Regions from separate parts of the Streptomyces sp. NPDC088157 genome, predicted to be linked through region 1. Evidence: riboswitches for the same ligand, from Rfam matches in the RefSeq annotation. Region 1 holds a riboswitch; the other holds the start of a gene.
What was found. Region 1 has a riboswitch for cobalamin ahead of ACIPFH_RS04060 (prenyltransferase/squalene oxidase repeat-containing protein). Riboswitches for the same ligand answer to the same signal wherever they lie in the genome.
Positions count from the first base shown of each region.

Region 2: it holds a riboswitch for cobalamin, as region 1 does, so the genes downstream of both, ACIPFH_RS08735 (CbtB-domain containing protein) here and ACIPFH_RS04060 (prenyltransferase/squalene oxidase repeat-containing protein) in region 1, are expected to answer to the same signal.

Region 1 covers NZ_JBIUSU010000001.1:957,840-972,535, forward strand. Annotated here, with positions in the region: gene ACIPFH_RS04050 (energy-coupling factor transporter transmembrane component T) at 1-87, opposite strand, end outside; gene ACIPFH_RS04055 (SCO2322 family protein) at 80-769, opposite strand; gene ACIPFH_RS04060 (prenyltransferase/squalene oxidase repeat-containing protein) at 766-2,001, opposite strand; cobalamin riboswitch at 2,083-2,243, opposite strand; gene ACIPFH_RS04065 (phosphotransferase) at 2,319-3,023, shown strand; gene ACIPFH_RS04070 (serine/threonine-protein kinase) at 3,036-4,778, opposite strand; gene ACIPFH_RS04075 (nuclear transport factor 2 family protein) at 4,879-5,325, opposite strand; gene ACIPFH_RS04080 (MBL fold metallo-hydrolase) at 5,368-6,417, opposite strand; gene ACIPFH_RS04085 (zinc ribbon domain-containing protein) at 6,685-7,659, shown strand; gene ACIPFH_RS04090 (LysR family transcriptional regulator) at 7,828-8,676, opposite strand; gene ACIPFH_RS04095 (SDR family oxidoreductase) at 8,781-9,524, shown strand; gene ACIPFH_RS04100 (MerR family DNA-binding transcriptional regulator) at 9,638-10,015, opposite strand; gene ACIPFH_RS04105 (SDR family oxidoreductase) at 10,090-10,818, shown strand; gene ACIPFH_RS04110 (aldehyde dehydrogenase) at 11,171-12,628, shown strand; gene ACIPFH_RS04115 (ferredoxin) at 12,679-12,936, shown strand; gene ACIPFH_RS04120 (TetR family transcriptional regulator) at 13,220-13,903, opposite strand; gene ACIPFH_RS04125 (glycosyltransferase family 4 protein) at 14,113-14,696, shown strand, end outside.
Region 2 covers NZ_JBIUSU010000002.1:538,552-553,247, forward strand. Annotated here, with positions in the region: gene ACIPFH_RS08695 (class I SAM-dependent methyltransferase) at 1-461, opposite strand, end outside; gene ACIPFH_RS08700 (CGNR zinc finger domain-containing protein) at 562-1,191, shown strand; gene sodX (nickel-type superoxide dismutase maturation protease) at 1,095-1,529, opposite strand; gene sodN (superoxide dismutase, Ni) at 1,675-2,070, shown strand; gene ACIPFH_RS08715 (helix-turn-helix transcriptional regulator) at 2,347-2,748, shown strand; gene ACIPFH_RS08720 (VOC family protein) at 2,759-3,172, shown strand; gene ACIPFH_RS08725 (VOC family protein) at 3,169-3,948, shown strand; gene ACIPFH_RS08730 (histidine phosphatase family protein) at 4,092-4,673, opposite strand; cobalamin riboswitch at 4,782-4,942, shown strand; gene ACIPFH_RS08735 (CbtB-domain containing protein) at 4,980-5,201, shown strand; gene ACIPFH_RS08740 (CbtA family protein) at 5,218-5,982, shown strand; gene ACIPFH_RS08745 (dihydrofolate reductase family protein) at 6,242-6,826, opposite strand; gene ACIPFH_RS08750 (TetR/AcrR family transcriptional regulator) at 6,948-7,541, shown strand; gene ACIPFH_RS08755 (family 2 encapsulin nanocompartment cargo protein polyprenyl transferase) at 7,862-8,920, opposite strand; gene ACIPFH_RS08760 (family 2B encapsulin nanocompartment shell protein) at 8,971-10,377, opposite strand; gene ACIPFH_RS08765 (1-aminocyclopropane-1-carboxylate deaminase/D-cysteine desulfhydrase) at 10,551-11,441, shown strand; gene ACIPFH_RS08770 (Na+/H+ antiporter) at 11,533-13,131, opposite strand; gene ACIPFH_RS08775 (UBP-type zinc finger domain-containing protein) at 13,191-13,451, shown strand; gene ACIPFH_RS08780 (anti-sigma regulatory factor) at 13,794-14,207, shown strand; gene ACIPFH_RS08785 (RNA polymerase sigma factor SigF) at 14,225-14,696, shown strand, end outside.

The DNA of each region.
Region 1 (14,696 bases):
GGCGGCGGTGCCGAGGCCGAGGGCCCACAGCCACCAGGCGGCGGGGTGGAGCGGGTCGCGCCGGGTTCGGGGGCGGCCGTCAGCCATCCCTGCGGGATCCTCGCCGTCGGGCCTGCCGGACCGCCGCCGCGCCCAGCACCGCCACGGCGCCCGCGCCGGCGTACAGGCCCACGGACGGCCCGCCGTCCTTCTCCGGCTGCTCGGCGGACGTCGGCTTCCGAGTGCCCGACGCCGGCCCGGACGCGGGCTCGGACGCCTGTCCGGAGACCTGCTCACCGCAGCCCCTCGCCGGGTATCCCGCGATCGCGCACAACAGGGCGTTCGCGTCGTAGCGCAGGGGTTTGGCGACCGCGGCCAGGGCCTCGGCCGTCGTCGCGTCGGGGGAGACCCGGGCGCAGGCCGTGCGCGGCGTGGGCGACGGCGGGGCTTCGCCGCCCGGGGCGTCCGCCGCCGTGCCGAAGTCGATGACCAGGGCCACCCGCTTGGTGCCGTCCCGCGCGGGCGTCTTCGCGCAGATCGCGGCGAAGGAGGCCGCGCCGCGCGGCCGCGCCGCGTCCTGGGAGTCCGCGCTCACCGCGAACCGGAAGCCCTGGACGTCGCCGTCGACCGGGCGGGCGGTCGAGGGGCCCTGGGTGGCGTACGTCCAGCCGTCGCCGGTGCGGTCCCAGAAGGACCAGTACCGGTACCCGGCGGCCTGGGCCGACTGGACCGCGCCGGTCAGCGACAGCAGCAGCGCTGCGAGGACGAGGGCGGCGCACCGGCGCGTCACGGCTGCCGCTTCCTGCCACGGCCGCTGATCAGGAAGCCGATGCCGATACCGGCGACGAGGAAGACGCCGACGATCCACCAGACGCCGTAACCGGAATCCGAGTCCTCCTTCTTGTCGGCCTCGGCGGCCTGATCGGTGGCCTTCGTCGTGGCCTGCGGGGCCGGTCCCGTCGCGTTGAGCTGCGCGACGAGGTCGGCGCCGCCGAAATGGCGGGGGTCGGCGCCCATGGCGTGCGCGGCGAAGACGAGTTGGGCGTAGGCGGCGGGGCCGCTCTGCTTCGCCCAGCCCGCGGAGTTCTGCTCGAGCCAGCCGAGGGGCTTCTTCGCCTGCTCGATCGCACCCTGCGCCGCGAGGGCGACGACGGCGTCGGCGGTGTTGCCGTAGTCGGGCTGGTCCTCGGCGCCGGGGAGGGCGGAGTCCAGATGGCCGTCCTCGCCGATGGCGTCGGCGAGGTAGACCGCGCCGTTGCGGGCGAGTTCGTCCGGGGTGAGCGGGGAGGCGGAGCCGGCACAGGTGAAGACCTCCTCCCGTACCTTGCCCGCCGTCGTCACGAACCCCTTGCCGAGGACGCCGAGCACCCCCGCCGCCGTCGCGTCCGCGTTGGCCGCGAGGCCGCCCTTCTTGTCCGGCTGGTACGCGAACGCGCCGTCGCCCGCCCGGTCGCAGGCGATGGAGAGCTTGACGAGCGCGTCGTACGACGACTTGCCGCCCTTCTTCACCTCCGAGGGCCTTTCCCCGGCCGCCGCCATCGCCCCCGCCACCACGGACGTCGAGTTGGCGTCGCTGGCACCGCCGGGCGTGTATCCCCAGCCGCCGTCGGCGTTCTGAACGGACTTCAGCCAGCCGACCGCCTTCCGCGTCGCGGCCTCGTGGCCGCCCAGCGCGGCCAGCGCCTGGACGGCCGCGGCCGTGCTGTTGGTGTCCACCATCAGTTTGGCGTCGCACGCCTTGGCGGTGTCCGCGCGGAAGGCTGCGAAGGCGCCGGTCGCGCACTGCTGCCCGGTCAGCCAGGCCACGGCCCGGTCTGCGGGGGTGACGTCCGTGGCGTGCTGCGCGAGCAGGGCCAGCGACTGGCGCCAGACGCCGTCGTACGTCGGGTCGGCGGTGCCGTACAGCCCGTCGGGTATCGCCACCGACGGGGTGGGGGACGGGGTGGCCGCGACGGCGGGGACGGCGGCACCCAGCACGACGGTGGCGGCGGCCAGGGTCGCGGCGCTGCGGCGGATGTTCATGATCGGCGGGTGCCTCTCCCGGTCGGTGAGGTCACGCGGCCGGGCAGCACGGGACATCCCGGCGGCTCGGCTCCGTATACCTCGACGGTGCCATGCGACGGCGGGCCTGCCGACGCACGTGAGCCGGTCACGGTCCCGTACCGGGCGATCCGGCTCTCACGGTTGCGGGTCAGCGCCGGAATTGCACCGGCTTCCCCCTGTACGGGCGTGATGACGACGCGGCCACTCTACCGGCAGGTAGCCGGGCGTCCGAGGGGCGGCTGTGAAAGCGCCCCGGACAGGGCGTGAGCCCCCGATATGTTGTGACCATGACCCATATGGGGAGGGCGCCGGGCGGGCTGCCGGGCGGGCTGCGGGGCGGGCTGCCGGGCCGACTGCTCGGCTCGGGGCGCACGGCCGACGTGTACGAGATCGACGAGGCGTGGGTGCTGCGCCGCGACCGGGAGGGCTGGGACGACTCGGCCGCCCTCGGGGCGGTGATGGCGCACGTACGCGAACACGGCTACCCCGCGCCCGCCGTACGGCCCTCCGGCTCACGCACCGACCTGGTGATGGAGCGGCTGGACGGGCCGACGATGCTCCACGCGTTCGCGGCGGGCACGCTGGACGCCGAGGAGGCGGGGGCCGTCCTCGCCCGGCTGCTGCGCGAGCTGCACGCCGTTCCGGGACGGGTCTCGGCCGGCGCCCGGATCCTGCACCTCGACCTCCACCCGGACAACGTGATCCTCACGCCCGACGGCCCCCGGGTCATCGACTGGGCCGACGCGGAGGAGGGCGACCCCGGGCTCGACTGGGGCATGTCCGCGGTGATCCTCGCCCAGGTGGCCGTCTCTCCCCAGCAAATCGCCGCTCCGGCCCGGGCGATGCTGACCGCGCTGCTCGCCGACCCCCGCGACCTCACCGAGGAGGGCCTGGCGGAGGCCCTGCGGAGGCGGGCGGCCAACCCGACGATGAGCCGCGAGGAGACGGAACTCCTCGTGCCGGCCGCTGAGTTGATCAGGCGGGCGGCGGCGGACTGCTGACCAGGGCTGCGACTAGGCCGCCCGCCAGACCGTCATGTCCGCGGTCAGGAAGGCGATGTCCGGCAGCGCGGTCGACTTCACCTGGACCACGAGCAGCGCGATGTCCCCGGAGGGGTGCTTGACGCATATCTCGCTGCCGGCCGCAGCCGCGGCGAGGGGAAGCCGGTGGCTCTTGGCGCCGGTGAGGACGATGCGGCACGAGTCGAGAGAGCCACCGGGATCGCCGAACAGCATGTTGAACACGCTGGTGTCGCTCTCCAGCGCGCAGCCGGTCTGCTCGCAGGTGAAGCGGATGTCACCCTTGCTGTCCTCGCGCCGGACCGGCTCCTTGACGTCCAGTGAGGTCTTCGCGTCCAGCCACTGGAGGGGATACGCGGTGGCTTGCGGTGTCTCGGGCACGGCCGAGGAGGGTCCCGCACCCCCCGATGTCCGGTCACCGGCAACCGAGTCCGGCGCGGCTGTCGACGAGGACGCCGACGAGGACGCCGGCGACCGTGCGGACCCGGACGGGCCGGGCGTCGAGGACGCCCCGGCCGTGTCCCGGTGGCGGAGCCGGTCCGCCGCCTCCATGACCGTCCACGTAAGGCCGGTCAGCACCAGCACGCCCGCGGTCACGGCGGCGGCCGTGACCAACGCGGTGCGCCGACGGCGGGCCGGCCGCTCGTCCGGCCGCGTGAGCTGCGACTGCACCGGCGCGATCAAGGGCATCGCGGGGTGAGGCATCCCCTTCGAGGCCATCGCGTTCGAGGCCATAGTGTTCGTGGGCACAGCGTGCTGGAGCGTCTCGTGCTGTGGCGTCTCGTGCGAGGGCTGCGGGATCGAGGGCAGCGTGTGCACCGGGGTGGGATCGGGCACCGGAGACGGAACCGTCACCTCGGGCCCGGTGACCTCCCGCCAGACGGCCGGCCCGGCGCCGTTGTCCGCGTCTCCGTCCAGACGTCGCCTGCACCACTCGACGATCTCCGCCGGGGTGACCCGCTCCGCCGGATCGGCGGCCAGGCAGCGGGCGATCAGCGGACGGAGCGGTTCGGGCAGCAGGGACAGGTCGGGTTCCGAGTGCACGATCCGGTACAGGACGCTGACCGAAGGGCCGTCCCCGTACAGCGGCTCGCCCAGGGCCGCGAACGCCGCCGTCTGGCCGAGCGCGAACACGTCGGTCGCCGCGGTGACCTCACTCGCGGTCGCCTGCTCGGGAGCCATGTACTGCGGTGTGCCGACGGCGAGACCGGTGGCGGTGTTCGAGGTGATGTCGGAGGCCAGCGAGATGCCGAAGTCGATCACGCGCGGACCGTCGGCGGCCAGCAGCACGTTCGACGGCTTCAGGTCCCGGTGCACGATTCCCGCACCGTGGATGGCCTGGAGCGCCTCCGCCACCCCCGCCATCAGCCACAGCACCGCGGGCACCGGCAGCGGCCCGCGCCGGGCGACGGCCTCCGCCAGCGAGGGCCCGGGCACGTACAGCGTGGCCAGCCACGGGGGTACGCCGTCCGCGTCGGCGTCGATCAGTTCGGCGGTGTACGCGCCGCGGACCCGCCGGGCGGCTTTGATCTCCCGGCGGAACCGCCGCCGGAAGGCGGGGTCGTCGGCCAGCTCCGGACGTACCACCTTGATCGCCAGCGGCCGGCCACCCTGCGTGTGCGACAGGTAGACCCGTCCCATGCCGCCCGCCCCGAGCCGCGCGGCGAGACGGTAACCGGCCACCAGGGGCGGATCGTCCGCCTGGAGTGGCTGGAACACCTCAGTCGCGTGATTCATCGGCCCTCATCCCCCTAATGACCCCGGCCCCTGATGACCCTGGCCCCCCGGCCCCCGGCCCCCGGTCCCCGTGGTCCGACGATCCAACGATCCGATCAAGTCAGCAGCCTACGCGGGGTGTCGGCCCGCCGAAGGGGAGGAACAGCACCCGGGCCTCCAGCAGCCACACCCCGTCGACCTGGCGGAACGCGTCCTGATAGTGCCCGACCTGGACGGGTGGTCCGGCGGGGACGACGCCGCCCTCGTAGCCGTCGACCCGGTACGTCGAGAAGTACGAGGCGGCCAGCGCGGTGTCCGGTGCGGTCACGGTGACCAGGATGTTCGACATGAGGCGGCGCGAAAGGCGGTTGGCGGGGCGCGAACCGAAGTACTCCCGCAGCGCCGACCGCCCCTTGACCAGCCGCCCGCCCTCCGGCCACTCCCAGGTGCCGTCCTCGCTGAACAGCTCGGCCACCGAGCCGGGTTCGCCGAGATCCAGCCGGTGGACGAAGTCGACGACGAGGCGCTCGCAGGCGCGTTCGGCGAGCAGCCGCTGCAGGGGGTCCATGAGGGCGTTGGTATCAAGGAGCCCTCGTCCGCCGCGAGCGATTTACACCGCCACGTACGTCACCGGCTCGCTGCCGGTCACCGCCTCCGCCCGGCCCTGCTTCACCAGTCGCCGTAGATGGGCCTCGGCCTCCGAGACCGCGATGTTCCTTGAGCCGAGGGCGATCTGCTCCCACGGCCGGTTCCACTCCATGCGTTCCGCGAGTTGCCAGGGGGTGAGCGGGGCGGCGATGAGGGCGAGGAGGCCGGTGAGACGGTCCTCGTGGTGGGTGAGCAACTCCCGCACCCGGGACGGCGCGTCGGTGAAGGCGTGCTGGTGGGCCGGGAGGATCTCGGCGGGGGCGAGCCTGCCGACGCGTTCGAGGGAGTCGAGGTAGTCGCCGAGCGGGTCGGTGACGGTGGCGTCGTCGGGATCCTCGTACAGGCCGATGTGCGGGGTGATCTCCGGCAGCAGGTGGTCTCCTGAGAACAGGCGTCCGTGGCCCGGGAGTTGCGAGGGATGCTCCTCCTCCAGGTGAAGGCAGACGTGGCCGGGAGTGTGTCCCGGGGTCCAGATCGCGCGCAGGCGGCGGCCCGGGAGGTCGAGGAACTCGCCGGGGACGATCTCGCGGTCGGGGCGGGCGGGCGCAAGGCCGGGGAGGGGGCGCCGGTGGACGGGGGGCCTGCGGAGCGGTGCGATGTGCTCCTCCGGGGCGCCGGCCGCCGTGAGCTTGGCCGCCATGTAAGTGAACCAGCGTTCGGGGCGCGTCTCACGGGTCCGCCGCACGATCGAGGCGTCCGCCGCGTGCATCGCCACCCACGCCCCGGAGGCCTCCCGCACCTGGCCGGACAGACCGTGGTGGTCGGGGTGGTGGTGGGTGATCACGACTCCGTGCAGTTCCGTGACCGACGTGCCGCACGCGGCCAGCCCGGCGGTCAGGGCTTCCCAGGACTCCGGGTCGTCCCAGCCGGTGTCGATCAGGACCGGCCCGCTGTCGGTGTCGACGACGTACACCAGGGTGTGGCCCAGCGGGTTGTCCGGGATGGGCACCCGCAGGGAGCGCACACCGCCGCCGTGGTCGTACGTGGTGGGTTCGGTCGGACTGCTCTTCATCTGCCCTCCGTCACGCGGCCATTGCCCACTATAACTAGAACTGGTTCCAATGGGTGCCCAAGTCGACTGATGCGCTGGGGAGTTCGGCTGACCTGCGCCGATGTGCGCGCCACCTGTCGCCGCCTGTCGACGTTGGTCACTGCCGGACGGCCCGGAGACGGCCCAGCGCTCGCTCGGCTGCTGGTGGGTCCCCTCGAAGGCACCCGCGTGCCCTCAGCCGACGACACCAGCCACGACGCCGGGCCGGCCAACCGACCAGGCGCACCTATGCGTCGCCGCACTCCCACCGGCCTCAGACACGCTGCCTCTTGTGCGAGCGTCATCTACCTCGAAGATCTCGCCACCCTGGAAGCCCGCGGCCACCGGCGGGGCAACGCCCGCCTGTCCGGGCAGGTGCGCGGCACTCTCGCCGAGGCGATGCGGCACCTGGGAGCGAAGGCCGGGATCGCGGTGCTCACCGTCCCGGCCCGGGGCACTTCCAGACTGTGTCCCGGCTGTCTGGGCGCGCTCACCCACCACCCCGCCCCCGACCGGCTGCACGAGCGGGGCTGGAAATGGGCCCATTGCAGCGGGTGCGGGCTGTCCATGGACCGTGATCACGCCGCTGCCCGCCGCATCCTCTCCCGCGGCCTGCTCGCCCAGACCCACACCACCACCGACCGCGCCACCCACACCCGGACCATCCGCACCACCATCGAGGGCACCGTGGCCCTGGCCCGGCGTCCGAAGAAGACCACCCGCCGCCTGCGCCGCGAACGCCACGCGCAGACGGCCCCGCCCCGCCCGGCCGGCCCGAAGACCACCAAAGGCAAAGGGCACCCCACCTCTGCCAGGCCCATCGGCCCCCGGCGTACCGCCGCAGGCCCCGGCCCTGGCCCCACGACTTCCCGCCGTATGCCCGATGTGCGTACGGTCCCCGCCACCACCCCTACCCCGGGGGCAGTCCAGCGTCCGGCGGGGCATGACACCACGACACCAGCCCCCGTATCCGGGCCGGTGCCAGGTCATGGAGTACCTGCCCCCCACCGGATCGAGGAAGACCTTCCCCGATCCGGCCGGGTGCGGCTCTCACGCAGAACCTGTCGACGACGCACCCACGCCGCCGAGCGGACCGGCTTCCACCACCTGCACGCCACCGACGTCCACTCCCTCACCCCGAGGTTCGGACCACCGGACAGCGACCGCACACGGCCACGCCGCGCCCGAAAAGCCTGGAAACCACAGGCACACACAGAGTTCTAGAGACGCTTGTTGTCACTTCGCGTCGGAGCCTGGCTGTGCCAGGGGCACGGTTCCGGCAACGCCGGTGCAGGCCAGTCACCTCGTACCGCACGATGTGTCGGGAGCTGATGGCAGACCGGACGCTGTCCCCGAAATCCAGCACGGTGTCCCGGCGTGCACCGCCGTCGGTCACAGGGTGGTGGCGGCGCGGACCAGCCCCGCGACCGCCGTTGAGCGGCTGTGTGGGGGCCAGGCGATGACCGTGGTGACGTGGGGTGCGTCGGGGACCGGTACGGCGGTGAGGTCCTCGCGCAGGCCGGTGCGGCCCGACTCCGGCACGACCGCGCAGGCGCGGCCGAGGGCGATGAGCTGGGTGAGTTGCGTGTGGTCGCGCACCTGCGGTCCGGGGCCGTCCGGGAAGGTGCCGTCAGGGCGAGGCCAGCGGGGCAGGGGCAGATCGGGAAGGTCGGTGACCTCGGCGAGCCGCACGTGGGGGCGGGCGCTGAGAGAGTGGCCCGCCGGGAGGATCGCGACCTGACCCTCGGAGTGCAGGACCTCGGTGTCGAAGCCGGCCGTGTCGTCGAATGGCCGATGCAGCAGGGCTACGTCGGCCCGGCCGTCGTGCAGCAACCGTGTCTGCTCGCCCGGCCCGCACAGCACGACGTCCACGGCGACGGCGCCGGGCTCGGCGGCGTAGGCGTCGAGGAGTTTCGCCAGCAGTTCACCGGAGGCGCCCGCCTTCGCGGCCAGGACCACGGCGGGGCGGCCGGTCGCCGCGAGGGCGGCCCGGCGGGTGCGCCGTTCGGCGGCCTCGACGGCGTCCAGCGCCGCCCGCGCCTCCCGCAGCAGCACCGCCCCTGCCCCGGTCAGGGCGACACCCCGGCTGCGGCGCTCCAGCAGGAGGGTGCCCAGGCGCCGTTCGAGCCCGCCGATCGCCCGCGACAGCGGGGGTTGGGCGATCCCGAGCCGCTGCGCGGCCCGGCCGAAGTGCAGCTCTTCGGCGACCGCGACGAAGTACCGCAGCTCACGTGTCTCCACCCCGCCAGCCTAACCGGGACGGCCAGGAGCGATACCCGGGCGGTATCGCCGTCCACCGAGTCGGTCTTGGACGCCCTGCCCGGCGGGGGAGAAGTATCGATGTCATGAGTGAGACGAACACCGTGAACCACCACAAGGTCGCGCTGGTGACCGGGGCCAACAAGGGCATCGGGTACGAGATCGCCGCCGGGCTCGGCGCCCTCGGCTGGTCCGTCGGAATCGGCGCGCGGAACGAGGAGCGGCGCGAGGCCGCTGTGGATGAGCTGCGCGCGGCGGGAGCCGACGCGTTCGGCGTGCCGCTGGATGTGACCGACGACGCCAGCGTGACAGCGGCGGCCCGGCTGATGGAGGAACGGGCCGGGCGGCTCGACGCGCTCGTCAACAATGCGGGGATCACCGGCGGCGGACCGCAGGAGCCCACCACGGTCGACGTGAACCGGGTACGGGCGGCCGTGGAGACCAACGTGATCGGCGTCATCCGCGTCACCAACGCCCTGCTGCCTCTGCTGCGCCGCTCGCCGTCGCCGCGGATTGTGAACGTCTCCAGCAGCGTCGGCTCCCTCACACTCCAGACCACGCCCGGCGCCGAGACGGGCCCCATCGCCATCGCCTACGCTCCGTCGAAGACGTTCCTCAACGCCGTCACCGTGCAGTACGCCAAGGAACTGGCCGACACCCACATCCTGATCAACGCCGTCTGCCCCGGCTACACGGCGACCGACCTCAACGGCTTCCGGGGAGTGCGCACCCCCCAGCAGGGCGCAGCCGCCGCGATCCGGCTGGCCACCGTATCGGCCGACGGGCCGACAGGCCGCTTCTTCGACGACGAGGGAGAGGTGCCCTGGTGACGAAGCCTCGTTGCCGGCTGGACCATACCGAGGAGATCAGCCGATGTACGGGGCTGTTCGATCAGCTACTACTCCAGCCGTAGATCGCTGGCGCGACGTCCGACCGACCGCGCCTACGGGTGCGTGTCCGTGATCGCGATGACCTCGTCGAGGCGTTCCAGGGCAACCTGCAAGTCGTCGATCTTGTCCTGGATGCGGTCCCGCTCGGCGCGCAGCATGGCTCGTTGCTCGGCGTCGGTGTGCCCGGCGTCCCAGCACGGAAGGAGTTCCGTGATCCTTCGGCTGGTCAGGCCGGCGGCGAACATCTGCTGGAAGAAACGGACCATGGGGACGGCGTCCTGCCGGTAGAGGCGCTGGCCGGATGGGCTGCGCTCCGCGATGAGCAGCCCCTGCTGCTCGTAGTAGCGCACGGCGCGTACCGAGACGCCGGCACCCCGCGCCACCTCGCCGATGCGGATCAGCCGCTCGGCCGCGGCCTCTGTGACGGTCATGGTGATTCCTCTCCCCCGGCCCTGATGACCAGCACTTGCCTCTGACGTTAACGTCAGGTTTTAGCGTACCGGGCATGGACATCAACAACTCAGTTGCCCTTGTCACCGGAGCCAACCGCGGCCTGGGCCGCGCCTTCGCCCAGCGCCTGCTCGAACGGGGTGCCCGCAAGGTCTACGCGACGGCTCGCCGGCCCGAGACCGTGGACCTGCCCGGGGTCGACGTGCTGCCCCTCGACATCGCCGATCCCGCATCCGTGAGGGCCGCAGCCGAGGCCGCCCCGGACGTCTCGCTGCTCATCAACAACGCGGGGATCCAGACGGGGACCGACCTGGTGAACGGTTCGCTGGACGCGGTACGGCACGAGCTGGAGACCAACGTGTTCGGCCACTTGGGAATGATCCGGGAGTTCGCGCCGGCGCTCGCCAGGAACGGCGGGGGCGCGATCGTCAACGTCCTCTCCGCCATGTCATGGTTCGGGGGCAAGGGCGCCAATGCCTACCACCTGACCAAGGCCGCCGCCTGGGCCATGACCAACGGCGTCCGCCTGGAACTCGCCGAGCAGGGCACGCTCGTGACAGCGGTGCACCTCGGCCTGGCCGACACCGACATGGCCGCGGGCTGGCCCGTGGCCAAGATCGCGCCGTCGGACCTGGCCGACGCGGCGCTCGACGGTGTCGAGGCGGGCTCCGCCGAGGTCCTCGCCGACCAGTGGAGTCGGGACGTCAAGTCCCGGCTGCCGCTGACGCCGGAAGAATTCAACGACGCGATGGACCGCGCCCTGGCGGCGCTGACGGCGGCATGAGGGGCCCCTCCGGCCGCACTGACTTCGGTCGGTTGCTTCTGAGCGCAGACGACGCCGGTCACCTCTACGTCGAACTCGGTCTCCTCCGACGCCGGGTTCACGCTTCGCACCTGTACCCGTCTCATGCCGAGCAGCGAGGCGCGTGCGCGGAACGCCGTTGAACGCGATGTACCGCACGGCCCACCGGGCCCCGACGGCCCCCTGACGGCCCACGGGTTTCGCCCTCGCCCCTGATCATCGGGAAACCGCTGGTCAGGGGCATTCTCGTCCCGTCCGTGGACTACTTTGACCAGAACTGGTATCAGTTCCTGAAACACCGTCAGAAACGTAGACGACGACGAAGGCAGTGGCCATGGCCGAGCTCGTGGAACACGGACAGCTGTTCATCGGCGGGGAATTGACCGACCCGCTGGGCAAGGACGTCATCGAAGTGGTCTCGCCGCACACCGAGGAGGTCATCGGGCGGGTGCCGCACGCGTCGACGGCCGACGTGGACCGGGCGGTCGCCGTGGCGCGGCGGGCCTTCGACGAGGGGCCCTGGCCCCGGCTGTCGCTCGACGAGCGGATCGCCGTCGTGACCCGGATCAAGGACGGCATCGCGCTGCGCCACGAGGAGATCGCCCGGGTGATCTCGTCCGAGAACGGCTCCCCGTACTCCTGGAGCGTCCTCGCGCAGGCCCTCGGCGCGATGATGGTGTGGGACGCGGCGATCACCGTCGCGCGCGGCTTCACCTACGAGGAGCGGCGGGACGGCGTGCTCGGGAAGATCCTCGTGCGGCGCGAGCCCGTGGGGGTGGTCGCGGCCGTCGCCCCGTGGAACGTCCCGCAGTTCGTCGCCGCCGCCAAGCTCGCGCCCGCGCTGCTCACCGGCTGCACGGTGGTGCTGAAGCCGTCGCCGGAGTCGCCGCTGGACGCGTATCTGCTGGCCGAGATCGCGCGGGAGGCCGGGCTGCCGGAGGGCGTGCTGTCGGTCCTTCCGGCGGACCGCGAGGTCAGCGAGTACCTGGTCGGGCACCCGGGCGTCGACAAGGTCTCGTTCACCGGCTCGGTCGCGGCCGGCAAGCGGGTCATGGAGGTGGCGTCGAGGAACCTGACGCGGGTGACCCTGGAGCTCGGCGGCAAGTCGGCGGCGGTCGTCCTGCCGGACGCGGACATCACCACGGCCGTCCCCGGGATCGTCGCGGCCGCCTTCATGAACAACGGGCAGGCCTGCGTGGCCCAGACCCGCATCCTCCTTCCGCGCTCGCGCTACGACGAGTTCGCGGACGCCTTCGCCGCCGCGGCGGCCGCGCTGATCGTCGGCGACCCGCTGGACCCGGCGACCCAGGTCGGCCCGCTGGTGGCGCGGCGGCAGCAGCGCAGGAACCTCGACTACATCCGGATCGGGCAGGAGGAGGGCGCGAAGATCCTCACGGGCGGCGCGCGCCCGGCGGGTCTGGAGCGCGGCTGGTACGTGGAGCCGACCCTGTTCGGAGACGTCGACAACTCGATGCGGATCGCCCGCGAGGAGATCTTCGGTCCGGTGATCTGCCTCCTGCCCTACGGCGACGAGTCCGAGGCGCTGAAGATCGCGAACGACTCCGACTTCGGGCTCAGCGGCAGCGTGTGGACGGCCGACGTCGAGCACGGCATCGAGGTCGCGCGGCAGGTCCGCACCGGGACGTACTCGGTGAACACCTTCAGCCTGGACATGCTCGGTCCGTTCGGCGGCTACAAGAACTCCGGGCTGGGGCGGGAGTTCGGGCCCGAGGGCTTCGGCGAGTACCTGGAGCACAAGATGATCCACCTGCCGGCGGGATGGGAGGGGTGAGCAGGGTGGATGTACCTCCGGCCCAGGCCCAGGTGCAGGCCCAAGCGCAGGTGAGCGCGGGGGCCGGGGCGGGCGCGGGGGACCGGTGGCACGTCGAGGTCGACCGGTCCCTGTGCATCGGCTCCGCCCAGTGCATCCATCACGCGCCCGACGGCTTCCGGCTGGACACCGCGCGCCAGTCCCATCCGGTCGACCCGGACACGGACGCGAACGAGCGGGTGCTGACGGCGGCGGAGAGCTGCCCGGTGGAGGCGATCATGATCACGCTGGCGGGCACCGGAGAGGTGGTGTTCCCGCCGGAGGAATGAAAAGTTTTCCCTCCAGGGTATTGCGTCAGGTTTGCGGCGTTTTATCCTGGTAGTGGCCTACGAGGCGAAGAGGGAGTCCGACCGGAGTAGCCGACTTCTGCGAGACGCGAAGGCATCCGCTGAGGCCGACGTCGACGGACGGACTGAGTGACCTGAGGATCGCGGGACAGGATCCGAAGGTGAGCCCCCGTCGTCTCGTAGGTCCCGTTCGTGTGTCGGGGCCCTGTTCGTGCGTCCGGGGTCCCGTTCGTGTGTCCGGGGCCCTGTTCGTGCGTCCGGGGTCCTACTCGTGTGTCCGGGGCGTCCGGGTGGGCGCGGGGGCGTGGGGGTCCGTGACGTCGATCAGGCGGCACACCGTCTCGATGTCTATCCGCACCTGGGCGATGGACGCGCGGCCCGACAGCCAGGTGATGAGCGCCGAGTGCCAGGTGTGCTCGATGACGCGGACCGCGGAGAGCTGCTCGGGGGTGGGGTCGGTCAGACCCATCGAGTCGAGGATGATCGCCGTCGTCTGACGGGAGACCTGATCGACCTCCGGCGAGACGCTGCGGTCGGCGAAGGTCAGGGCGCGGACCATCGCGTCCGCCAGGTGCGGCTCGCGCTGGAGTGCGCGGAACGCGCGCATCAGGGTCTCCGCGACGCGCTCCGCCGCCCGCTCGCCCGTCGGCGGCTTCTTCCTCAGCGTGCCGTGCATGTGCTCCAGCTGGTCCTGCATCGTGGCGACCAGCAGGTGCACCTTGGAGGGGAAGTAGCGGTAGAGCGTGCCCAGGGCGACCTGCGAGGACTCCGCGACCTCTCGCATCTGCACCGCGTCGAAACCGCCCCGGCTGGCCAACTGGGCGCTCGCGTGCAGGATGCGGCGGCGGCGCGCCTCCTGCCGCTCGGTGAGCGGGGACGTGGGTGGTCCCCCCGGTCGAGCGGAGCCGAGGTGGGGGGAGGGGCGCTGGGAGCTGGCTTCCGCAGACATGGGTCCCGTTCCGTGACAGTCGGTGAGGCTCAGTGGGCACACAGCTCGACGGGGCGGTCGGCCGTGGCGTGAATCACCTGATCCACTGCTCACAGCTCACCTACCTGCCGGTAGATTCAGAGCCTCCCGAACGATCAAGTCTGAAACTTGTTCTAGATTAGCGTCCCGTCGTAGTCTCGCGGGACAATGCAGGCAGAAGGGGGCCCGGAGTGACCGCTGAGGCCAGTCAGGCAGGGCCCCGGCACGACCTCGCCGCCGACGGCGGGCGACCGCTCAGCATCGCGCTCCTCACCTATAAGGGGAACCCGTTCTGCGGGGGCCAGGGTGTCTACGTACGGCACCTCTCGCGTGAGCTGGTCCGCCTCGGTCACCGCGTCGAGGTGATCGGCTCCCAGCCCTATCCGGTACTCGATCCGGGCCACGGCGACCGCCTCTCCCTCACCGAGCTGCCCAGCCTCGACCTCTACCGCCAGCCGGATCCCTTCCGCACCCCCGGGCGCGGCGAGTACCGCGACTGGATCGACGCCCTCGAAGTGGCCACGATGTGGACCGGCGGCTTTCCCGAGCCGCTGACGTTCTCGCTGCGTGCCCGCCACCATCTCCGCGCCCGGAGCGGCGAGTTCGACGTCGTGCACGACAACCAGACCCTGGGGTACGGGCTGTTGGGGGACGTCGGTGCGCCCCTCGTCACCACCATCCACCACCCCATCACGGTGGACCGGCAGTTGGAGCTGGACGCTGCCGACGGATGGCGGCGCCGGTACTCCGTGCGCCGCTGGTACGCGTTCACCCG
Region 2 (14,696 bases), on a different contig from region 1:
GCGGCGAGGGGTTCGCTGTGCAGCCAGTGCAGGGCCGTCGCGGTCAGGACGGCGTCGTACGTGTCGTACGGCAGCAGGGCCGGCCAGTCCGGGTCCTTGAGGTCGGCCGCGACGAGGGTGACACGGTCGTCGCCCTCGAAGGTTCCCTCGGCGATGGCGAGGAGCGCCGGGTCGAGGTCGACGCCGGTGCTGGTGGCGCCGGGGAGGCGGGCGAGCAGCCGGGCGGTGATCGTGCCGGTGCCGCAGGCGAGGTCGAGGACGCGCGGGGCGGGCCCGACCAGCGCCTCCACCAGGTCGATCATTATCCGGAAACGTTCCTCGCGGTCGGGCATGTACCACTCCTGCTGGCGGTCCCAGCTCCGCTGCCAGGCAGCCCAGTCCGTACCGGCCGTCGTGCCGGCCGTCGTACCGGCCGTCGTACCGGCCGTCGTACCGGCCGTGGTCGTCTGCGCGTCCGTCATCGCAACCCTCCGCCGCACCTGTCGCGTAATACCCTGGAAGTACGAACGGCCGTTACCCCGCCCGCATCCCGACCATAGAGCGCCCCCGTAAGGACTACAAGTGGAACTGGCCTATTACTCGGACTACGCCGTGCGCCTCGTGAACAGCGAGGAACCGGCCCGGGGCAAGGACGCGCTGACCTCGGTCGAGGCCGTGCGAGCCCTCTTCGGCGGCAATCAGTCGGCCGCCCGCCGGGCCACCGACGCGGACGTCACCCGGTTCCGCTCGGTCCGGGCCCGCCTGCGCGCGGTCTTCGAGGCGGCCGACGGCGGCGACGAGACACTCGCCGTGGACCTGCTGAACTCGCTCCTGCTGGAGTTCCCGGTGAGCCCGCAGATCTCCGGCCACGACTTCCGGGACGACGACGGCCGCCCCCTGTGGCACATGCACCTGGCCGACCACCCGTCGAACGCGACGGCGGGCTACGCGGCCATCGCGGCCATGGGTCTGGCGTTCCACCTCACCGAGTACGGCGTCGACCGTCTCGGACTGTGCGAGGCCGCCCCCTGCCGCAACGCCTACCTCGACACCTCCACCAACCGCTCCCGGCGCTACTGCTCCGACCGCTGCGCCACCCGCGCCAACGTGGCCGCCTACCGCGCCCGCAAGCGCCTGGAGGCGGACCGGACGGCCAGCACGGGCCTGGCCGCCGACAGTGCCCAGCGCGCCACCGCCAGCGGCGAGCGCTGACCCGGCTTGAGCGGGCGGTAGCGCAGCCGCACCTTGCCCAGGATCAGCTCGTCGGGCACGACCCCGTAGTCGGTGCTGTCGCCGCCGGCGTAGGTGTTGTCCCCGCGGACCCACCACCCGCCCTCGCGTCGCTCCTCGGCCCGCTTGACGACGAGCAGGTCCTGCTGGAAGGGATGCCGCAGCACGATCACGTCACCGGGCCGGACCCGGGCGCCGTACTGCACCACCAACTGGTCCCCGTGGTACAGCGTGGGCACCATGGACGGACCGGTCACCTCGGCCAGTCCGAAGAGCGCGGCCGACCTCGCGCGCTCGGTCTCCTGCGACAGCTCCGGCATCGCCGGCACCTCCCCGGTCTCTTCCTCCACCAGTCTCAGTCTGACCCCGGACTTTTGTCCTAAGCCCATGGGGGCACCCGCGAAAAGCGTTCCCCCAGGGAGTAATGTCCCACCTGAGAAGACGATCACGAGGAAGGAACGCTCCATGCTTTCCCGCCTGTTTGCCCCCAAGGTCAAGGTCAGCGCACACTGCGACCTGCCCTGCGGTGTGTACGACCCGGCCCAGGCCCGCATCGAGGCGGAGTCGGTGAAGGCCGTCCAGGAAAAGATGGCCGCCAACGACGACCCGCACTTCCAGGCGCGCGCCACCGTCATCAAGGAGCAGCGTGCCGAGCTCGCGAAGCACCACGTCTCCGTGCTGTGGAGCGACTACTTCAAGCCCCCGCACTTCGAGAAGTACCCCCAGCTGCACCAGCTGGTCAACGACACCCTGAAGGCCCTGTCGGCCGCCAAGGCCTCGACGGACCCGAAGACCGGTGAGAAGGCCCTGGAGCTCATCGCCGAGATCGACAAGATCTTCTGGGAGACCAAGAAGGCCTGATCTTCGGCCCGGCTGCCCGACCTGCTCCTTCGCGGGTCGCGTCGCCCAGCTGTCCGCACCCGGCCCGCAGGCCGCCGCCCACGGCGTCCCTGACGGTCCGGGTGCGGTCTCCTTTCCGGGGCCCCCTCCCGGTTCCCGGCCCCTCTCCCGGTTCCGGGGCCCTCTCCCGGTTCCCGGGCCCTCTGCCGGTCTCCCGCCCCCCCTCCCGGCCTCCAGTCGGCCTCCAGTCGGCCTCCACCACCGCGACGGCGCCGTCCCTCGTGCGATGCTGGCTCCGTGACCCTCGAGGACCTGGTACGGCTGCGGCAGGCGCGCGACCGGATGGACCGTGAGTACGCCGAGCCGCTGGACGTCTCCGCGCTCGCGCGCACCGCGCTGATGTCCCCGGGCCACTTCCAGCGCAGCTTCCGCGAGGCCTACGGCGAGACGCCCTACGGCTACCTGATGACCCGCAGGGTCGAGCGCGCCAAGACCCTCCTGCGTCGCGGCGACCTCACCGTGACGGAGGTCTGCATGGCGGTCGGCTGCACCTCGCTCGGCTCGTTCAGCTCCCGCTTCACCGAACTGGTCGGCGAGACCCCGAGCGCGTACCGGGCACGGTCGCACGATGCGAGCGCGGTGATCGCACCCTGTGTGGCCCGGACGTTCACGCGCCCCCGGCGCGGCCGACATGCCTAGGCTGGACGCCATGGACCTCAAACTTCACCAGTGTTTCGTCGCCGTCGACGACCACGACAAGGCCCTGCACTTCTACGTGGAGGTACTCGGCCTCGAAGTCCGCAACGACGTCTCCTTCGAGGGGATGCGGTGGGTGACCGTCGGGTCGCCGCTCCAGCCGGACGTGAACATCGTGCTGGAGCCGCCGGGCGCGAACCCGGACTTCTCCCCCGCCGACCGGGAGGCGATGGCCCGGCTGCTCGCCAAGGGCGTGCTGCGCGGGGTCATCTTCACCACCGCCGACTGCGACGCGCTGCACGCGCGTGTGCGGGAGGCCGGCGTCGAGGTGCTCCAGGAGCCGACGGACCAGCCGTACGGGGTTCGCGACTGCGCCTTCCGTGACCCGGCCGGGAACATGCTGCGGTTCATGGAGCGGACCGGATGAGCCGACCGGTCCTTTGGACCTACGCCTTCGTCGACCGGCCCGCCCGGCACTTCGAGCGGGCCTGCGACTTCTGGACCGCCGTCACGGAGACGTCCCTGTCCGAACCCAGGGGCGAGCAGGGTGAGTTCGTCACCCTGCTGCCGAAGGACGCCGACGCCGGCGTGAAGGTACAGGCGGTCACGGAGGGCGACGGCGGCGCGCATCTCGACCTCGCCGTCGAGGACGTTCCCGGTTTCGTCGCGACGGCGCTCGGACTGGGGGCGGAGACGGCCGCCGCCCACGACGGCTGGGCCGTACTGCGCTCCCCCGCCGGGCAGTTGTTCTGCGCGGTGCCGTGGCACGGGGAGTCCGTGCGGCCGCCCGTGGTGGCCGGCGCGCGCCTGGACCAGGTGTGCCTGGACGTCCCGCCGTCGGTGTACGCGTCCGAAGTCGCTTTCTGGGGCGGCCTGTTGCCCGACTGGTCGTCGCGGCCGGGCTCCCGGCCCGAGTTCCACGTGGTCGAGCCTCCGCCGGGGCTGCCGATCCGCATCCTGCTCCAGCGGCTCGAAGCGGAACGCGCTGTCCACGGCCACCTCGACCTGGCCTGCGGCCCGGACATCGACGCCGTGCGCGCCCGCCACGAGGGGCTCGGCGCGCAACTCGTGGCCCGTCATCCCCACTGGACGGTGATGCGGGACCCGACCGGCGGCCTGTACTGCCTGACCGGCCGTGACGCGCACACGGGCGGCCTGCCGCGACCCGTCACCCGGCCCTCCGAACCGACCACTGACCGCTGACCGCTGACCGCTTGGCCGCTGACGACCGCCGCCCCTCGTCCTGACTCCCGGCTCCCGGCTCCCGGCTCCCGGCTCCTGCCTGCCGGCTCTCGGCTCTCGGCTCTCGGTTCCTGGCTCCCGACCGGCATGCCTCTCCCGATCGGCTACGGCGCCTCTCCCAGCGGTGTCCCCACCTGGAGGTTCCAGCGCCCCGCCCGGCCACTCAGGTCGACTGCGGTCAGCGGGCGTACGTCCAAGCGCCAGAAGGCCGGTTCCGGCAGGCCCAGCGCGCGGACGAGCAGGGCTCGTACGACGTCGGGCTCCACCACGGCGATCACGCGTCCCGGAGCGCGGGCGGCGCCGTCCAGCCAGGCCCCGGCCCGGTCGCACAGCTCCCGCACCGACTCCCCGCCGTGCGGGGCATGCGCCGGATCCGCCAGCCAGGACGCCACCGCGTCAGGCTCGGCGGCCGTCACCTCGGCGAGGGTCCGTCCGCGCCAGCGCCCCACGTCGAGCGCGGCGAGCGCGGGCAACTGGGGCGGCGCGGACAGTCCCAGCGCCTCGGCGGTCTGACGGCAGCGCGTGGACGGGGAGGCCGCCGAGCGGTCCGCACCGGACAGACCGGCCGCTGCCGACCTGGCCCGGTGCACCCCGGCGGCGTCCAACTCGCTGCTGCCGTCGTCGAATCGCGCCTCACGCAGAGCCGGCGTAAGGGCCGGTGAGATCAAGGTCACTCGGCTCGTCATCAGTCTCCGCTCCCTGTGTTTCACACAGCAACTCGGCTGAGAAGAAGGGTTGTTGAGGGGACAGCGACGGTCTCTGCGCATGTGCGCCGTCCCATGCGCCCTTGGCCGCGCAGCCGTCACGCGGTACGTTCTGCGCGACATTGACGACGGTACGGCGGAAGTCCGGTGGGAATCCGGCACGGTCGCGCCACTGTAAGCCGGCAGGAGCCATCCCCTCACGGATGGTGAAGGCCGAGCAAGTCAGACCCGCACCCGTCGTCACGTGCACCACCGAGATGGGACGCGAACTCCCGAGGAGGTCCTGCCATGGCGCAGACCGTCGCCCACCCGACCGCCGGCCCCACCGCCGCACCCGCCAAGCTGCCGATCGGGGCGATCGTCCCCTGGGCGGTCTTCTTCGGCATCCTGATGATGGTCCTGCTCTACTTCGTCGGCGCCGAACAGGGCGCCACCTCGGTGGTGTCCGGCGAGGACGTCCACGAGTGGGTCCACGACGCCCGCCACCTGCTCGGCTTCCCCTGCCACTGACGGGGAACCGGACACCGTGAACTCCGCAACCGTCAGAAACCTCCTGGTCCGCGGCATGCTCGCGGGCCTCGCCGCCGGACTGCTCGCGCTCGCCGTCGCCTACTTCCTGGGCGAACCGCGCGTCGATTCGGCCATCGCCTACGAAGACTCCCACGCCCATGAGCACGGCGTGGAGCTCGTCTCCCGCACGATGCAGTCCACCGGCGGTCTGGCCACCGGTGTCCTCCTCTACGGCGTCGCGTTCGGCGGCATCGCCGCCCTCGCCTACTGCTTCGCACTCGGCAGGATCGGCCGCTTCGGCCCCCGGGCGAGTGCGCTGCTCCTGTCGGGCGCGGGCCTGCTCGCCGTCTATGTGGTGCCGTTCCTGAAGTACCCGGCCAACCCGCCCTCCGTCGGCGACCCCGACACCATCGGCAAGCGCACCACGCTGTACTTCCTGATGATGGTGCTCAGCGTGCTCCTGGCCGTCGCCACGGTCATCCTGGGCAAGCGACTCGCACCGCGCCTGGGCAACTGGAACGCGACGATCGCGGCGGGCGCGTTCTTCGTTCTCGCCGTCGGCCTCGCCTACGCGTTCCTGCCGGCCGTCAACGAGGTCCCGAAGGGCTTCTCCGGCACGCTGCTCTGGCAGTTCCGTCTCGCGGCCCTGGCGATCCAGCTCACCCTGTGGACCGCGTTCGGGCTCGTCTTCGGGCTGCTCGCGGAGCGGGTTCTGTCACCCGCCCCGACCGCTGCCGAGAAGCAGGCGGCGGGCACGCAGGCGGCTCCCGTACCGCACTGAGGTCAGGAGGCCGGAGCGGCGGGCGCTCCGGGTCCCTCTCCGGGTTCGGCGGCGCCGTGCCGGGCGCCCGGTTCCACGTACGCCTCGCACCGCGGGTTGTGGCACGGGCCCGGCACCCAGCGCGGGACCCACGCGCCCAGCGTCTTGTGTCGCCGGACGACGGACTGTACAGGCTGCCCACAGGCGGGGCAGACGCGTTGTTCCCGGTCCATGCCCTACAGGGTAGGGCGGCGCGGACGCGAGCGCTCCCCGCCGTACGTCACCGTTCCCTGGCGTACGTCCGTACGACCGCGCCGTTGCCGAAGGAGCGCACCCCGCCGAGGGTGAAGCGGGCGACGTCGAAACCGGCGCCGAACATCGGCATGCCGGTGCCGTAGACGATCGGGTACGTCTTGATCACGAGCTCGTCGATCTCGTCGAACAGCTCGCCCGCGAGGCGGGAGCCGCCGCACAGGTAGATGCCGAGGCCGCTGTCCTCCGCCTTCAGCTCGCGGACCTTGCCGATCAGGCCGTCCGCGATGATCTCGACGTCCGGGGAGGGCGACGCCCCGAGGGTGCGTGAGGCGACGTACTGCCGCAGGTGCGCGTACGGGCTGAGGTGGCCGTCCTTCAGCGCCACGTCGTAGCTGGCCCGGCCCTGCACGACCGTGTCGAATTTCTTGTTCTCCAGGTCGTCGAAGCCGAGGGCGCGACGGCCTGGGGTCGACATGGTCTCGGGGTGGTCCGCCTTCAGGAAGTCGAGGAACTCCTCGTCGAGGAAGGGGAACATCGCCGTGGCGTCGCCGTTCACGTCTCCGATGAAGCCGTCGACGGAGCAGGCGATGAAGTAGGTGAGCTTTCGCAAGTGGGGCTCTTTCCGTAGGCTGCTTTTCAACAACTCCAGTTGTAGTACTTCAGCTGTAGTGGTTGCAAGCGGGTTTCCCGGCGTTCCGGGAAACGGAGCCAAGTGAGAGAGAAGGTTCCGCATGGCCGGGAATCCGGAGCGGCGGGCGGCCCTGGTGGACGCGGGCGTCGAGGTGCTCGCGCGTGAGGGTGCGCGGGGGCTGACGTTCCGCGCGGTGGACGCGGCGGCGGGAGTCCCGGTGGGCACCGCCTCCAACTACTTCACCGGACGCGACGACCTGCTGCGCCAGATCGACGCCCGACTGCACGTCCGGCTGGCGCCCGACCCCGAGGTGCTCGGCGAACTGATGACCCGGCCACGGGACCGCTCTCTGGTCACGGCGTTCATGCACGACCTGATGGCCCGCGCGACCGCCGACCGGACCGGCTACCTCGCCCTGCTGGAGATGCGCCTCGAAGCCACCCGGCGCCCCGAGCTCCGCGCCTCGTACACCACATCGGTGCGCGGCGACCTCGAGTACGGCATGGAGTTCCACCGCGACGCGGGCCTGCCCGGCGGCGACGAGACCGTCGTCGTCCTGTACCTCGCGATGCTCGGGCTGATCCTGGAGCACCTGACCCTGCCGGGCGTCCTGGACGGCGTCCTGCCGGGCGTCGGGGTGCCGGAGGGGCTGATCGAGCGGATCGTGGCGACGGTGGTGCCGGACGGGGCGTGACCGTGGCGACGGTGGTGCCGGACGGGGCGTGACCGTGGCGACGGTGCTGCCGGACGAGGCGTGACGGCCCGGCCGGCCTCGGCCTCGCCCCGGGAACGGAGGGCGCCACCTCCGCCGCCCTCCGCCGTACCGCCGGCGCCCCTACGCGCGCTGACGCGGGCGGGGGCATGACCCGGAGGGCCGGGCGGGCACAGCGGCAGCACGGCAGCGGGCCCCGCACACCGTGGGGATGTGCGGGACCAGCCGGACCGGAACCCCCCCCTCGAAGTCGTCCGGCTTCCGCCGCCCCCGTCCCTCGTCCTCGATCCTTCGGGTCCCCGCTAGTTGCTGCGGCGGGTCACGAACTCCGCCAGGGAGAGCAGGCCGCCGGCCGACTCCGGGTCCGGGATCGCCCGGGCCAGTGCGTGCATCGCCCGGGACATACGGTCGGCCGCCTGCTCCTGCGCCCACGCGCGGCCGCCGGCCCGTTCGACGGCCAGCGTCGTGCGGTCCAGGTCGGCCGGCTCGTAGGGCGCCGCGTACAGCTCGGCCAGTTCACCGGCCGCCGGGGTGCCGGAGGTCAGCGCGGCGACAACCGGCAGGGACTTCTTGCGGGCGGCGAGATCCGCGCCGGCCGGCTTGCCGGTGTGCCGCGGGTCTCCCCATATGCCGATGACGTCGTCGATGAGCTGGAAGGCGAGCCCGGCCTCCCGGCCGAACGCGTCCAGCGCGTCGACGTCCTCCTCGGCCGCCCCCGCGTACAGCGCGCCCACCGCGCAGGCGCAGCCGAGCAGCGCTCCCGTCTTGGCCTCGGCCATGACGAGCACCTCGTCGAGGGTGATCTCGGCAGGGCCGCGTTTCTCCATGGCCGTGTCCGCCTGCTGACCGGCGCACAGTTCGACCACGCAGGCCGCGACCCGGCCGGCGGCCGCCGAGGACGCCGGGTGCGGATCCGCGACCAGCAGACCCAGGGCGAGGGCCTGCAGGGCGTCCCCGGCAAGGATCGCGTCGGCGTCACCGAACACGGTCCAGGCGGTGGGGCGGTGCCGGCGGGTGGTGTCCCGGTCCATCACGTCGTCGTGCAGCAGCGTGAAGTTGTGGATCAGTTCGACCGCCGCGGCCGCCCGCAGGGCCGTCGCGCGGGCCGCCGGGCCACCGAGCGCGGTGGCCGCGGCGAGCACCAGGGCCGGGCGGATCGCCTTGCCCGCGTTGCTCGCCGCCGGGGTGCCGTCCGCGTGCTCCCAGCCGAAGTGGTAGAGCGCGACCCGGCGCATCGAGCCGGGCAACGAGTCGATGGCCGCGCGCAGTTCGGGGTCCACCATCGCCCGGGAGCGCTCCAGGATGACCGCCGCCTCGTGCCCGTCGACCGGCCCCGGACCGCTGTCGCCCTGGCTGCCGATGGACCCCCGCCTTTCGCGCGCCTCGCCCCGGTACCGCCTGATGGCGGAAGTCACCGCCAGCGGCCGATCTCGACGTTCTCCAGGACGCCCAGCGCGTCCGGCACGAGGACCGCGGCCGAGTAGTAGGCCGTGACCAGGTACTTGATGATGGCCTGTTCGTTGATGCCCATGAACCGCACGGACAGGCTCGGCTCGATCTCGTCCGGGATGCCCGACTGGCGCAGGCCGATGACGCCCTGGTCCTGCTCGCCCAGACGCAGCGCGATGATCGAGCTGGTACGGGCCTCGCTGACCGGGATCTTGTTGCACGGGTAGATCGGCACCCCGCGCCAGGTCGGGATCCGGTTGCCTCCGACGTCGATCGTCTCGGGGACGAGCCCGCGCTTGTTGAGCTCACGGCCGATGGCCGAGATCGCGCGCGGGTGGGCGAGCAGCATCTTGGTGCCGCGCCGCCTGCTGAGCAGTTCGTCCAGGTCGTCCGGGCTGGGCACGCCGTCGTGCGGCTGGAGCCGCTGGTCGTACTCGCAGTTGTTCAGCAGTCCGAACTCGCGGTTGTTGACGAGTTCGTGCTCCTGGCGCTCCTTGAGCGCCTCGACCGTCAGCCGCAACTGCTGCTCGGTCTGGTTCATCGGCTGGTTGTAGAGATCGGCCACGCGTGAGTGGATGCGCAGGACGGTCTGGGCGATGCTCAGTTCGTACTCGCGCGGCCGGGCGTCGTAGTCCACGAACGTGTGCGGGATGTCCGGCTCGCCGGCGTGGCCCGCCGCGAGGTCGACCTCTTTCTCACCGTACTTGTTGGTGCGCTGCTCGGGGATCGCGCGCAGCCGCTGGAGGTGCTCGCGCAGGGTGTCGGCACGCTCCGCGACCTGCTCCACGTCCTGCCGTGCCAGGAGCAGCACCGTGCAGGCCGTGTCCGCGCGGGCCGTGTACTCCCAGATGGCGTCCGCGTCGAGCAGCGCCTGGTCGCCGAAGTACGCGCCGTCGGCGAGGACGCCGAGCACCTGGTCGTCGCCGTAGGGGCCGTTGCCGACCTTCTCGACACGGCCGTGCGCCAGCAGGTAGACCTCGTCGGTCTGGCTGCCGAAGGAGGCGATGACCTCGCCGGGGCCGAACTCCCGCTGCCGGCAGCGCTGGGCGAGTTCCCCGAGCACCTCCTCGTCCTCGTAGGAGCGCAGTGCGGGCAGTTCGCCCAGCTCTGCCGGGATGACCTCGACCCGGTCACCGGTCTTCACGAACGTGATGCGGCCGTCGCCCACCGCGTACGTCAGACGCCGGTTGACCCGGTACGTGCCGCCCTGCACATCCACCCAGGGCAGATTCCGCAGCAGCCAGCGGGAGCTGATCTCCTGCATCTGCGGTGCGGATTTGGTCGTGGTGGCCAGGTTCCGCGCGGCCGCGGTGCCGAGACTCTGCTGCGGCTTGCCCGAGTCCGTGCGGACCTCTTCGCCTACCGACATGAGAAATGCCCTCCCGATTCATGCACGGGCGCCGAACTGCGCCGGTGCACTTCGTTCACACGGCAAGCCTTCCATTACAGAGTGTGCTCGTGCTATTACCCGAAAGAGCGGGAATGGATCAACGGGTGGTTGGGCACAGGCACGTTCCCCGAACGGTGTTCGACAATGAGCGGGTGACCGACCTGCGCCCCCACCTGCCCTCTCCTCTCCGGGAAGTGTCCGACGACCGGTTCGGGCGGCACGGCGTACGGCTGCTGCTGAAGCGGGACGATCTGATCCACTCCGAGCTGATCGGCAACAAGTGGCGCAAGCTCGCGCCCAACCTGGAGCGGGCGGCGGGGCGGACGCTCCTCACCTTCGGCGGCGCCTACTCCAACCATCTGCGGGCCACGGCCGCCGCCGGTCGGCTCCTCGGGCTGCCCACGGTGGGCGTGGTGCGCGGCGACGAACTGGCCGGCCGGCCGTTGAACCCCTCCTTGGCCCGGTGCGCGGCCGACGGCATGCGCCTGCACTTCGTGGACCGCTCGACGTACCGCCGCAAGACCGAACCGGAGGTACTCGGGACGCTTCTGGACGAGGTCGGCGCGCCGGGCGCGTACGTCGTCCCCGAGGGCGGCAGCAACGCGGCGGCGGTCCGCGGCTGCCGGGCGCTCGGCGAGGAGCTGCGTGGCCGTACCGACGTCGTCGCCGTCGCCTGTGGCACCGGCGGCACGTTCGCCGGGCTGGCCGCCGGGCTCGCCCCTGGCCAGCGGGCGCTGGGCATACCGGTCCTCAGGGGCGGCTTCCTGGGAGACGGGATACAGGCCCTCCAGGAGGAGGCCTTCGGCGGCCGGCGGGGCGAGTGGGCGCTCGACGAGCGCTTCCATTTCGGCGGATACGCGCGTGTCACTCCCGCCCTGGAAACGTTCGCGGCGGACTTCGAAAGCCGCCATGGCCTGCCTGTGGAACGTCTCTATGTCGCCAAGTCTCTCTACGGCCTTGTCGTCCTCGCCGAGGAGGGTGCCTTCCCGCGCGGAACGACCGTGACGGCCGTGATCACAGGCCGCCCGTTCCCTTCGGAGTGAGAGAGAGGGCGCGTGGGTGCGCGTACGCGTGGGTGCGCGTACGCGTGGGTGCGCGTACGCGTGGGTGCGCGGGTGCGTGGGTGCGTCGGGCCTACGCCGTCTCCCGGTAGGCCGCCGCTTCCTCCAGGTCCAGTCGGCGCAGCAGCGTGCGCAGCATCTCGTCGTCGATGTAGCGGCCGTCCCGCAGCCGGACGAACATCTCGCGCTCGGCGCTGATCATCTCGCGCGCGAGGCGCCGGTAGGTGTCGTCGACGGTCTCGCCGGTGACCGGGTTGACCTGGCCGAGGCGCTCCCAGACGGCGTTGCGGCGCCGCTCCAGGACACTGCGCAGCCGGTCGGCGAGCGGTGGCGGCAAGGCGTTGCGCTCGTCGGACAGGAGCGCGTCCAGGCGCTCCTCGGCGACCCGGGAGGCCTGTGCCTGGGCGTTGGCCTCGGCGAGCGTCGCGGTCTGCGGGTCGGCGTCGGGGAAGCGCAGCAGGCGGATCAGCGGCGGCAGGGTCAGTCCCTGCACCACCAGGGTGCCGATGACCGTCGTGAAGGTGAGGAAGAGGATGAGATTGCGGTGCGGGAAGGGCGCGTCGCCGTGGTCCACGGTGAGCGGGATGGAGAAGGCGATGGCGAGCGAGACCACGCCCCGCATGCCGGCCCAGGCGATGACGATCGGCCCCCGCCAGGTCGGGTTGTCCTCCCGCGCGCGGATGCGCGCCGACAGCAGCCGGGGCAGGAAGGTCGCCGGGTACACCCACAGGAAGCGCGCCGCCACGACGACGAGGAAGAGCGCGACGGCGTACCAGGCGGCGTCCAGGCCCTCGTAGGCGCCGAGGCCCTTCAGGACGACGGGGAGCTGGAGGCCGATCAGGGCGAAGACCGCCGACTCCAGGACGAAGGCGACCATCTTCCACACGGCCTCCTCCTGGAGGCGGGTCGCGAAGTCGACCTCCCACGCGCGGTGGCCCAGGTAGAGCGCTACGACGACCACGGCGATGACGCCGGAGGCGTGGAACTGTTCGGCGGCCGAGTACGCGACGAAGGGGATCAGCAGGGAGAGCGTGTTCTGGAGCAGGGGCTCCTTGAGGTGGGTGCGCAGCCAGTGCAGCGGGGCCATCAGGAGCAGGCCGACCGCGGTTCCGCCGACCGCCGCCACCAGGAACTCCTCCACACCGCCGGCCCAGGACGCGCCCTCGCCGACCACGACCGCGAGGGCCACCTTGTAGGCGGTGATCGCGGTGGCGTCGTTCAGCAACGACTCGCCCTGGAGAATCGTGGTGATCCTGGAGGGCAGGCCGACCCGGCGCGCCACCGCCGTGGCCGCGACGGCGTCCGGCGGCGCCACCACCGCGCCCAGCACCAGCGCCGCCGTCAGCGGCAGCCCGGGGACGATCAGGTAGGCGGCCCAGCCGACGGCGAAGGTCGCGAAGAGCACGTAGCCGACCGACAGCAGGGCCACCGGCCGCATCTGGGCGCGCAGGTCGAGGTAGGAGCTGTCGCTGGCCGACGTGTACAGCAGCGGGGGCAGCAGGAGCGGCAGGACGACGTCCGGGTCGAGGGTGTAGTCGGGCACCCCGGGCACGTAGGACACCACCAGGCCGACCGCCACCAGCAGCAGCGGCGCCGGCACGGGAGTGCGCCGGGCCGCGGCCGCGAACGCCGCACTGCCGGCCACCAGCAACAGCAGTGGCATCACGTCCATGTCCGGCCCGCCCTCGTTTTCCGCGCGGTAGCCCGCACGCCCGTCGTAATCTGGCAATCATGAAACAGTGCACGCACGCCGACGCGCTGCCCCACCCCGAACCCGTCCCTCTCAGCGAGACGTGTCCGGAGTGCCTGCGGGACGGCACCCACCCGGTGCAACTGCGGCTGTGCCTGACGTGCGGCCACGTCGGCTGCTGCGACTCCTCGCCCAGCCGGCACGCGGCCGAGCATCACAAGGAGTCCGGTCACCCGGTGATGCGGACCTTCGAACCCGGCGAGAGCTGGCGCTGGTGCTTCGTCGACCATGTCCTCGTATGAGGAGACCATGCCATGTATGGACCCTCCTGGTACGACCCGTCCTCCCGTGAACTTCTGAGGCGGTGCGACCGTTGAACTCATGAGACGTCCTGGTCGTCCGGCGGGTACGGTTCGACCATCTGACGCCTGGGTACGTCAACCCGGCGCGCCCTCTTCCCATTTGGGCCGACGGACCTCTAGACACGCAGCGTGTTCACAGCTTTACTGTGAGTGACGCCAGGGGGTTGGGGTCCCGGGGACGGGAAACTTGAGAGCGCGATAGCGTCACCGCTGCACCACACACGCGTTACCCCGGGGGGCGACCCTCGGCCCCGAAAAGCTTGTACCACCTTGGAGGTGAGGGTGTCCCAGATCGCAGGCGAGCCCGCGACCCAGGACTTCGTGGAAGTCCGGCTGCCGGCTGCGGGTGCCTACCTGTCGGTGCTGCGGACGGCCACGGCCGGCCTCGCGGCCCGTTTGGACTTCACCCTGGACGAGATCGAGGACCTGCGCATCGCGGTGGACGAGGCCTGCGCGATCCTGCTCCAGCAGGCCGTGCCCGGCTCGGTACTCAGTTGCGTGTTCCGACTCGTCGACGACTCGCTGGAAGTCACCGTCTCCGCGCCGACCACGGACGGACACGCCCCCTCACGGGACACCTTCGCCTGGACCGTCCTGTCCGCCCTCGCGGGCAAGGTGTCCTCCGCCGTCGACGAGGACAAGACCGTGACGATCAGCCTCTACAAACAGCGCGGCGCGGGACCCGGGCCGGCGTGAGGAACGGGGACGGGCCGGTGCGGGACGAAGAGCGCGGCACACGGGAGCTGCCGGCCGAGAACGCCGACATTCCAGTCTCTCCGGACGGTTCCCGACGCATGGCGGACGGTATCGACGGCATTCCCGAGCAGGCCCGGCCGCATCCGGAGGGCGACTCGGCCTCCGCGCAGGCGGGTCTGCCGGAAGGCGCCGTGCAGGGCTCGCCTCGGGAGAGGCGGATCGGGGGCTCGCCCCCAGGCCGAGCAGAGGCGAGGGCTCGACAGAGGGCGACGGGCGGGACAATGAGCGAGCACCAGCGAGACGGCGAACAGAGCGTGCCGGGCACGCGGCACGAACCGCCGGCAACCCCCGCGCCGGGGGACCGCAGCGGAGCACGGGCGATGTTCGTCGAGCTGCGCAAGCTCGAGAGCACCAGTGCCGAGTACGCGGAGATGCGCAACCAACTGGTCCGCATGCATCTGCCGCTCGTCGAGCACCTCGCGCGGCGCT